2 regions of the Streptomyces sp. NPDC093149 genome follow, and region 1 is predicted to be linked to the other one. Evidence: riboswitches for the same ligand, from Rfam matches in the RefSeq annotation. Region 1 holds a riboswitch; the other holds the start of a gene.
The links. Region 1 has a riboswitch for glycine ahead of gcvT (glycine cleavage system aminomethyltransferase GcvT). Riboswitches for the same ligand answer to the same signal wherever they lie in the genome.

Region 2: another riboswitch for glycine. It lies ahead of gcvP (aminomethyl-transferring glycine dehydrogenase); the one in region 1 lies ahead of gcvT (glycine cleavage system aminomethyltransferase GcvT).

What each region holds. Positions count from the first base shown of each region.
Region 1 is NZ_JBIVON010000011.1:278,219-283,270, reverse strand. Features, by position in the region: gene ACIQCZ_RS30170 (L-serine ammonia-lyase) at 1-248, opposite strand, end outside; gene glyA (serine hydroxymethyltransferase) at 432-1,691, opposite strand; gene gcvH (glycine cleavage system protein GcvH) at 1,712-2,089, opposite strand; gene gcvT (glycine cleavage system aminomethyltransferase GcvT) at 2,181-3,296, opposite strand; glycine riboswitch at 3,438-3,535, opposite strand; gene ACIQCZ_RS30150 (AAA family ATPase) at 3,693-4,394, shown strand; gene ACIQCZ_RS30145 (enhanced serine sensitivity protein SseB) at 4,431-5,052, shown strand, end outside.
Region 2 is NZ_JBIVON010000010.1:8,205-13,256, reverse strand. Features, by position in the region: gene gcvP (aminomethyl-transferring glycine dehydrogenase) at 1-2,432, opposite strand, end outside; glycine riboswitch at 2,627-2,723, opposite strand; gene ACIQCZ_RS27345 (PRC-barrel domain-containing protein) at 2,837-3,205, shown strand; gene ACIQCZ_RS27340 (DNA polymerase IV) at 3,130-4,590, opposite strand; gene ACIQCZ_RS27335 (MerR family transcriptional regulator) at 4,648-5,052, opposite strand, start outside.

The sequences.
Region 1 (5,052 bases):
GATTCCACGTCGACGGTGCGGGGCGACTCGCCCTCCAGGCCGAGCAGGACGGCCTTGGGCGTGCCGTGGCCGTGGCCGGTCGCGCCGAGGGAGCCGTACAGCTCGGCCCGTATCGAGACGGTGTGGGCGATCAGGCCCTCGTTCTTCAGCCGGCGCGCGAACATGCGGGCGGCGCGCATCGGGCCGACCGTATGGGAGCTGGACGGGCCGATGCCGATCGAGAACAGGTCGAAGACCGAGATGGCCACGGGTGACTCCTAAGGGGTTGGTAGACGCCGTTGTCTGCCGGGTGGTGCGGTACGGGCCGGTCGGCCCGAAGAGCAGCGGGGACAAGGGATGGGGCACCGCGCCCACTGACCAGTGTGCGTGGTGCCCCGCCCGAAAGGTGATGAACTGTGTCCCGTATTACTCGGGACGAGCCGCGTCCCGGACTACTTCAGACCGGGGTACAGCGGGAATTTCTCGGCCAGCGCGACGACACGGGCCTTCAGGCTGTCCGCGTCGTAGGACGGCTTGAGCGCGGAGGCGATGATCTCGGCGACCTCGGTGAAGTCCTCGGCCTGGAAACCGCGGGTGGCCAGGGCCGGCGTACCGATCCGCAGACCCGAGGTGACCATCGGCGGCCGCGGGTCGTTCGGGATGGCGTTCCGGTTGACCGTGATGCCCAGCTCGTGCAGCCGGTCCTCGGCCTGCTGGCCGTCCAGCTCGGAGTTGCGCAGGTCGACGAGGACCAGGTGGACGTCCGTACCGCCGGACAGCACGGAGACACCGACCTCGGTGACGTCCGGCTGGATCAGCCGCTCGGCGAGGATGCGGGCGCCGTCCAGGGTGCGCTGCTGGCGCTCCTTGAACTCCTCGGTCGCCGCGACCTTGAACGAGACTGCCTTGGCCGCGATCACGTGCTCCAGCGGACCGCCCTGCTGGCCCGGGAAGACCGCCGAGTTGATCTTCTTGGCGAGCTCCTGCGTCGACAGGATGACGCCGCCGCGCGGACCGCCGAGGGTCTTGTGCGTGGTGGTCGTGACGACGTGGGCGTGCGGCACCGGGTTGGGGTGCAGACCCGCGGCCACCAGGCCGGCGAAGTGCGCCATGTCGACCATCAGGTACGCGCCGACCTCGTCCGCGATGCGGCGGAAGGCGGCGAAGTCCAGCTGACGGGGGTACGCGGACCAGCCGGCGACGATCAGCTTCGGCTTGGACTCCTTGGCCAGACGCTCGACCTCGGCCATGTCCACGACGCCGGTCTCGTCGACGTGGTACGGGACCACGTTGTAGAGCTTGCCGGAGAAGTTGATCTTCATGCCGTGCGTCAGGTGACCGCCGTGGGCCAGGTTCAGGCCCATGATCGTGTCGCCCGGCTTCAGCAGCGCGAACATCGCGGCGGCGTTGGCCTGCGCACCGGAGTGCGGCTGGACGTTGGCGGCCTCGGCGCCGAACAGCGCCTTGATGCGGTCGATGGCGATCTGCTCGACGACGTCGACGTGCTCGCAGCCGCCGTAGTAGCGGCGGCCGGGGTAGCCCTCGGCGTACTTGTTGGTGAGGACGGAGCCCTGGGCCTCCATGACCGCGACCGGAGCGAAGTTCTCCGAGGCGATCATCTCGAGGGTGGACTGCTGACGGTGGAGCTCGGCGTCGACAGCGGCGGCGACGTCCGGGTCCAGCTCATGGAGGGAGGAGTTGAGAAGCGACATCAGGTGGTCCCTTGGGGTCTTTAGTTGCCGGAGAACTCGGTGTACTCGTCGGCGGAGAGCAGGTCCTCCGGCTCCTCCGCGACGCGTACCTTGAACAGCCAGCCGCCTTCGAAGGGAGCGGAGTTCACCAGCGACGGGTCGTCCACGACGTCCTGGTTCGCCTCGGTGACCTCGCCGGTCACCGGGGAGTACAGGTCGCTCACCGACTTGGTCGACTCCAGCTCGCCGCAGGTCTCGCCCGCGGTCACCGTGTCACCGACCTCGGGGAGCTGGGCGTAGACGACATCGCCGAGCGCGTTGGCGGCGAACTCGGTGATGCCGATCGTCGCCACACCGTCCTCGACGGCCGACAGCCACTCGTGCTCCTTGCTGTAACGCAGCTGCTGGGGGTTGCTCATGACCTGAATTCTCCTGTACGCGTGGGAGTGCTGATGAACGGTGGTCTTACGGTGTGAGACGGGAATGCGTCACTTCTGAGGTGCGCGGACGTCACTTCTGACGCTTGTAGAAAGGCAGCGCCACGACTTCGTACGGCTCGTGGCTGCCCCGGATGTCCACCCCGACGCCCGTGGTGCCGGGCGTGGCGTGCGCGGCGTCCACGTACGCGATGGCGATCGGCTTGCCCAGGGTGGGCGACGGAGCGCCCGAGGTGACCTCGCCGATGATCTCGCCGCCGGCGACCACGGAAAAACCGGCGCGCGGCACCCGGCGGCCCTCGGCGATCAGCCCGACCAGCTTGCGGGGCGGGGCGGTCTCGGCGCGCTCGGCGGCGGCCGTCAGGGCCTCGCGGCCGACGAAGTCGCCCTCCTTCTCGAACTTCACGACCCGGCCGAGGCCGGCGTCGAAGGGGGTCAGCTCGGTGGTCAGCTCGTGCCCGTAGAGCGGCATGCCCGCCTCCAGGCGCAGCGTGTCGCGGCAGGAGAGCCCGCACGGGATCAGGCCGTGGGAGGCGCCGGCCTCGGTGAGGGCCTTCCACAGCTGCTCGGCGTGCTCGGGGGCGACGAACAGCTCGAAGCCGTCCTCGCCGGTGTAGCCGGTGCGGGCGATCAGCGCGGGCACACCGGCGACCGTGCCGGGCAGACCCGCGTAGTACTTCAGCCCGTCCAGGTCGGCATCGGTGACCGAGGCCAGGATGGCGGGGGACTCCGGGCCCTGGACGGCGAGCAGCGCGTACGCGTCGCGGTCGTCGCGCACCGCGGTGTCGAAGCCGTCGGCCCGCGCGGTCAGCGCGTCCAGCACGATCTGGGCGTTCCCGGCGTTGGCGACGACCATGTACTCGTCGTCACCGAGGCGGTAGACGATCAGGTCGTCCAGGATGCCGCCGTCCTCGGCGCAGATCATGGTGTAGCGGGCGCGGCCCACGGCGACGGTGCCGATGTTGCCGACCAGTGCGAAGTCGAGGAAGGCCGCGGCCTCGGGGCCGGTGACGGTGATCTCGCCCATGTGGGACAGGTCGAAGAGACCGGCCCGGGTGCGCACCGCGTTGTGCTCGTCGCGCTCGCTGGCGTACCGCAGGGGCATGTCCCAGCCCGCGAAGTCGGTCATGGTCGCGCCCAGCGAACGGTGCAGGGCATCGAGGGCGGTGAGACGGGGGGCGGTGCTCATGGATGTGACTCCCGGGGCATGACGACGAGGACAATCCCTCCCCATCTGTCATCGGAACCTGAGAGGTTCGCCGAGAGCCCCCTGAGGGGTTCGGCTTGCACCTTGGGTGGAGCCGCGGAGCGGCCCGCTTTTCAGATCTGCCTCATCCACGCGGTACGGGGCCTGAGAGATTCAAGGGAGGAACTTGCTCCTTCGGCGCCCGGCACATGCAGTGACCGGAACTCTCCCGCGCGGATTCAAGCGGCCTTTATGCAGTTGGCCGGGTCATCATCGCACGCATTGCGCCGGAGTGGGGCCCCGGTCCCCCCTCGGAATCAACGGCGTGGACGGTTGTGTCGCATTACCTTTTCTTTACACTTCAGAAGCATACGCGGGTGACCCGACAGGGGGAGGGCGATGACGTTGCAGCGGTACGCGACAACCGCGGGAGTCGCGCACGACGCGATGCCCGCACAGCCGGGGATCCCGGCCGACGAGACGCTCGGCCCGCGCACGCCCGTCGTACGCGACCTGCGGGCGCGGGCCGGGCGCGGCCCGCGCAGCCTGCACTTCGCGGCGGGCGACGTGGTGGTGGTCTCCGGACTGCCCGGCAGCGGCAAATCGACGCTCATCCGGCGGACGGTGTCGACGGCCCGCGCCATCGACTCCCAGGACACCCGGGACCGCTGGGCCCGGCTGATGCCCCGCTTACTCCCGTACGCCGTCTATCGTCCGCTGGTCCGCGCCGCCCACTACCGGGGACTGTGGCGGGCGCTGCGCTCCGGCGAGTCCGTGGTCGTCCACGACTGTGGGACCCAGGCGTGGGTGCGCGGCTGGCTGGCCCGTGACGCCCGGCGCCGGGGCCGCGTCCTCCATCTCGTCCTGCTCGACGTCACACCGCAGACGGCGAAGGAGGGCCAGCGGGAGCGCGGGCGGGGTGTCTCCGGATACGCGTTCGCCCGGCACCGCAGGGCGGTGGGGAAGCTGCTGCGGGGCGCCGAGAGCGGCCTGCTGCCGCCCGGCTGCGCCTCGGCGGTGCTGCTGGACCGCGAGGCGGCGGGGGCGCTGGGCCGGATCATGTTCACCACGGCACCGAAGAGGCGGGCGGCCGGACGTTAATCTTCTGCGGGAAGGCTCGGGCAAGAAGGGGAAGCAGTGGACATTCCGGCGCAGGTCCAGTCCCATCCGCAGAGCGGATGGCCGGCCAATGAGCTCGAAGAGGTGCTGATGGCCTCGGTGGGCAACCCGGAGGCGGGCGGACGGCTCGTCGAGGTGCTCGGGCGCAACCAGGTCTGGGTGCCCCTGCCCAATGGCGGCGGACCCGACTCCCCGGACCTGGACCTGCCGACGCTGGAGATCGACGGCGCCGCGTACGTTCCCGTGTTCAGCTCCGAACAGCAGTTCCACGCCTGTGTCGGCACCCATATGTCCTTCACCGTCGCACCCGCCCGCGACTTCGCACGCGGCCTGCCCCCGCAGCTCGGCATCGCGGTGAATCCGGGCGGCGCCGTCGGGATGCCACTGCCGCCGCCCGCCGTGGCCGAGCTCTGCCGCGCCGGACGCACCCCGCTGGACGGGCCGGCCGGCGGCGGCCGGGTCCGGCTGTACGAACCGTCCTGGCAGGAGGAGCCCGTCGACTTCCTCGCCGCGGCGGCCGGCGAATTCGAGGAGAGCGGCGTCGTGCTCACCGCCCGCCGGACGCTGGCCAGCATCGAGGGCGGCGAGCCCGTCCTCTTCATAGGGGTCGAGTTCTCCGCCTGGGAGGGTGCCGGAGGCA
Region 2 (5,052 bases), on a different contig from region 1:
AGCCCGGCCGGGCCGTTGTACAGGATCGGGTAGTGCGGTTCGAGGCGCTTGGCGATGTAGTTGGCGGCGAGTACGGCGACCTGCGTCGCGCGCTTCAGCCCCTCGCCGCCCATCAGGCGCACGTACGCCCAGGAGATGGGAAGAATGCCGGCCGAGCCCCACGGAGCGGCCGAGATCGGCCCGACGCCGGTCTCGGGACCCGCCGCGGGCTGCAGCGGATGGTTCGGAAGGTACGGCGCGAGGTGCGCACGCACGCCGACCGGGCCGACGCCGGGGCCGCCGCCGCCGTGCGGGATGCAGAAGGTCTTGTGCAGGTTCAGGTGCGAGACGTCGCCGCCGAAGCGGCCCGGCTTCGCGAGGCCGACCAGGGCGTTGAGGTTGGCGCCGTCGACGTACACCTGCCCGCCGGCGTCGTGCACCTCGGCGCAGATGTCCGCGACGTGCTCCTCGAACACACCGTGCGTCGACGGGTACGTGATCATGAGCACCGCGAGCTCGTCGCGATGCTTCTCGATCTTGGCGCGGAGGTCCTCGATGTCGACCTCGCCGTCGTCGGCCGTCTTCACCACCACGACCTTCATGCCGGCCATCACGGCGCTGGCCGCGTTGGTGCCGTGCGCGGAGGACGGGATGAGGCAGACGGTCCGCTGATCGTCGCCGTTGGCCCGGTGGTACGCACGCACCGCCAGGAGGCCTGCGAACTCGCCCTGCGATCCGGCGTTCGGCTGGATCGAGACCGCGTCGTACCCGGTGACCTCGGCGAGGCGCTCCTCCAGCTCACGGATGAGGGTGAGGAAGCCCTGTGCCTGCTCGGCCGGCGCGAAGGGATGCAGCGCGCCGAACTCGGGCCAGGTGATCGACTCCATCTCGGTGGTCGCGTTCAGCTTCATGGTGCAGGAGCCGAGCGGGATCATGCCCCGGTCCAGGGCATAGTCCCGGTCGGCGAGCTTGCGCAGATAGCGCAGCATCGCCGTCTCGGAACGGTGCTGGTGGAAGACCGGGTGGGTGAGGATCTCGTCGGTGCGCAGCAGGGCCTCGGGCAGCGCGTCCGCGGCGGCCGCGTCCAGCGCCTCGATGTCCCCGTCGGCGCCGAAGGCGGCCCAGACTGCGGCGATCTGCGTACGGGTGGTCGTCTCGTCGCAGGCGAGGGAGACCAGGTCGGCGTCGACGAGCCGGAGGTTGACACCTCGTTCGCGAGCCGCGGCCACGATGTCGGCGGCCTTCCCCGGGACACGGACGGTGAGGGTGTCGAAGTAGGCGCCCGTCACCACCTCGACGCCCGAGGCGCGCAGCCCCTCGGCCAGGATCGCCGCGTAGCGGTGGGTGCGCTGAGCGATCGTCCGCAGCCCGTCCGGGCCGTGGTAGACGGCGTACATCCCGGCCATGACGGCGAGCAGCACCTGAGCCGTACAGATGTTGCTGGTGGCCTTCTCACGGCGGATGTGCTGCTCGCGGGTCTGCAGGGCCAGCCGGTAGGCCTTGGTGCCGTCCACGTCGACGGAGACGCCGACGAGGCGGCCGGGCAGGCTGCGTGCGAACTGCTCGCGTACGGCCATGAACCCGGCGTGCGGTCCGCCGAAGCCCATCGGCACACCGAAACGCTGCGTGGTGCCGACCGCGATGTCCGCGCCCAGGTCACCCGGTGAGGTGAGCAGGGTCAGGGCCAGCAGGTCGGCGGCGACCGTGACGATCGCACCGAGGCCGTGGGCCTGCTCGATGACGGGCTGGATGTCGCGCACCGCTCCGGAGGCACCGGGGTACTGCACCAGGACACCGAAGACACCGCGCTCGGCGATCTCTGCCGGGATGCCGTCGGAGAGGTCGGCGACGACGACCTCGACGCCGGTCGGCTCGGCGCGGGTCTCGATGACGGCGATCGTCTGCGGCAGGGCATCGGCGTCGACCAGGAAGACGCCGTTCTTGACCTTGCCGACGCGCCGCGAGAGCGCCATGGCCTCGGCGGCCGCGGTGCCCTCGTCGAGCAGGGAGGCGCCGGAGGTGGGCAGCCCGGTCAGCTCGGCGACCATCGTCTGGAAGTTGAGGAGCGCCTCCAGGCGGCCCTGCGAGATCTCCGGCTGGTACGGCGTGTAGGCCGTGTACCAGGCGGGGTTTTCCATGACGTTGCGGAGGATCACCGGCGGGGTGAAGGTGCCGTAGTAGCCGAGCCCGATCATCGGGGCCAGCACCTGGTTGCGGTCGGCGAGGGCGCGCAGCTCCGCGAGGACCTCGGCCTCGGTGCGAGCGGTCGGCAGCCGGAGTGCCTCCGTGCTCTTGATGACATCGGGCACGGCTGCCGCGGTGAGCTCGTCCAGCGAGCCGTAGCCGACCTGGGCGAGCATCTTCGACTGTGCTTCGGCATCGGGACCGATGTGGCGCTGCTCGAACGGAATGCCCTGCTCCAGCTGGGAGAGCGGAGTGCGGCGGGGGGTCATGGTGGAGGCCTCCTGGTCTGTCACGACCTGCGAGGGGCACCACGGCGCGGGTGCCCGAACGGCCTCCCCCTCTGTCATCTCAACCTGAGAGCTTCACCGGCGCACCCTGCGGCGCACCGGCTTTCACCGTCGGTGAGGGAAGGAGCCGCATCGGCACTCGGCCGCACAGAACCCGCCCTGCTTTCCAGAGTGACCTCGTCCGTGCGGTACGGGGGCCTGAGAGATTCCGGGGAGGATTTGCTCCTTCGGCGCCTTCGGATCAGCTCCAAAGGACTCTCCCGCACGGGGTCAGCGGCCAGTACCAGCCTACCAGCGGGGTCGGTGGCGCCATTCTCGAGTGGCCAACCCCCCGGATCTGCACTTTTGTAGTGCTTGTGGAGTAGCCGCGACCCGTGGGAGGGACCGTGCAGACCGACATCGATCCGCGCAGCCTGATCGGCCGCAAGGCGTTCGACCGCAAGGGCACCAAGATCGGAACCGTGGACGAGGTGTACCTCGACGACGCGACCGGTGTCCCCGAGTGGGCGGCCGTACGCACCGGACTCTTCAGCCGGGACGCGTTCGTCCCGCTGGAACCCAGCGAATTCGTGGAGGACACGCTCCGCGTCCCCTTCGACCGTGCGCTGATCAAGGACGCACCGGACTTCGGCGTCGGCCGCCATCTCTCGCCCGAGCAGGAGCTCCAGCTCTACCGGCACTACGGCCTGGACTCTGCGTTCGAGGAGACCGGCCCGGACAGGGACTTCGGCAGACTGGCCGGCCAGGACGAGTAGTCCACCGGGTTCCGGACCAACGGCAACGGCTCGGCCGGCTGCAGGGCCGGATCGTCGACCCGGAACGTCCGCACCCGGCCGGGCGCCGACTCCGGTTCCTCGAACCGCACCGTCACCCGGCCGACACCGCTGCCCTGCACCCAGCCATGGCCGTATGTGTCGTGGCGTACGTCGTGTCCGGCGGTCCAGCTCCGTGCGGCCGGCTGCTCTGCGCTCCCCGGGGACTCCTCCGGCGCACCGCTCCCCGGCTCCTCCCCACGGCCTCCCGCCGTCGTTTCCTCCTCGGCCGCTTCCCCGGTCGCGGCCCGCTCACCGGCGGCCTGTGCGAAGAGATCCTCCTGCGTGTAATCGGCGAGCCCCGTGACGCCCACACCGAGGAGCCGTACCCCTCCGGTGGTGTCCACGGCCTCCAGGAGCCGTGCGGCGGCCTCCCGGACCACCGTGGGGTCGTCCGTGGGCCCACGCAGCGTCTCCGACCGTGTGAGCGTGGAGAAGTCGTACCGGCGCACCTTCAGCACCACCGTCCGACCGGACCGCCCCGCCCCCCGCAGCCGCTGGACACATCGGTCGGCCAACCGCTCCACCTCCGTCCTGACCCGCACCCGGTCGTGCAGGTCCGCATCGAAGGTGTCCTCCACCGACACCGATTTGGCGTCCCGCTCCGCGACCACGGGCCGGTCGTCGTACCCGAGCGCCATGCGATGGAGCGAGCCTCCGTGCGCCCTCCCCAGCAGGCGTACGAGCTCCGCCTCACCCGCCTCGACGAGGTCGTCCACCGTCGTCATCCCGGCGCGGCGCAGATGGTCCGCCGTCGCGGGTCCGACGCCGGGGAGGATCCGTACCGGCATGGGTGCGAGCAGCTCCCGCTCCGTGCCCGGTTCGATGAGCAGCAGCCCGTTCGGCTTGGCCTCCTCCGAAGCGATCTTGGCAAGCATCTTGGAACCGGCGAGCCCGACCGAACCGGTGAGCCCGGTGACCGCTTTGATGGCCGTACGCAGCTGCTCGCCGACCTCCCGCGCGGAAGCCGAGTCGTCGGCCGCCCCGCCCGCCTCCAGGTCCACGAAGGCCTCGTCGAGGCTGAGCGGCTCCACCAGCGGGGAGAGCCGCCCCAGCAGCTCCATCACCTGGTCGCTGACCGTCCGGTACAGGAGGAAGCGCGGCACCAGGTAGGCCGCGTTGGGGGCCAGCCTCCGCGCCTGCGCCATGGGCATCGCCGAGTGCACCCCGAAGCGCCGCGCCTCGTACGAGGCGGTGGCGACGACTCCGCGGGGCCCCAGCCCACCCACCACGACCGGTTTGCCGCGCAGGCTGGGCTTCGACGCCTGCTCGGCGGAGGCGTAGAAGGCATCCATGTCGAGATGCAGGATGGTGGGCGCGGCTCTCACATCAATCGATGCTGCCCTACGGCACCGACAATCGCCGCGCCCGATTCCGCTACGGGGTCAGCCGGCGCGGTTGCGTCGCCGCGCGAGTTCATCGGTGGGATTGTTCCCGATCAGTGTCTCGCCGGTGTCCACCCGCTCACCGTGCAGCTGTGACAGCGCCGCATCCACGTCCTGCCACACCACGCCCACAGCGATACCGAAGACCCCCTGGCCGCCCTGGAGCAGACTGACGACCTCGTCCGGCGAAGAGCACTCGTAGACCGTCGCGCCGTCGCTCATCAGCGTCATCCGCTCAAGATCCTGGAATCCGCGGGCCCTCAGGTGTTGAACCGTGGTGCGGATGTTCTGCAGCGCGACGCCCGTGTCCAGGAATCGCTTCACGATCTTCAGCAGGACGACGTCCCGGAAGCTGTAGAGCCGCTGCGTGCCCGAGCCGTATGCGGGGCGCACGCTCGGCTCGAC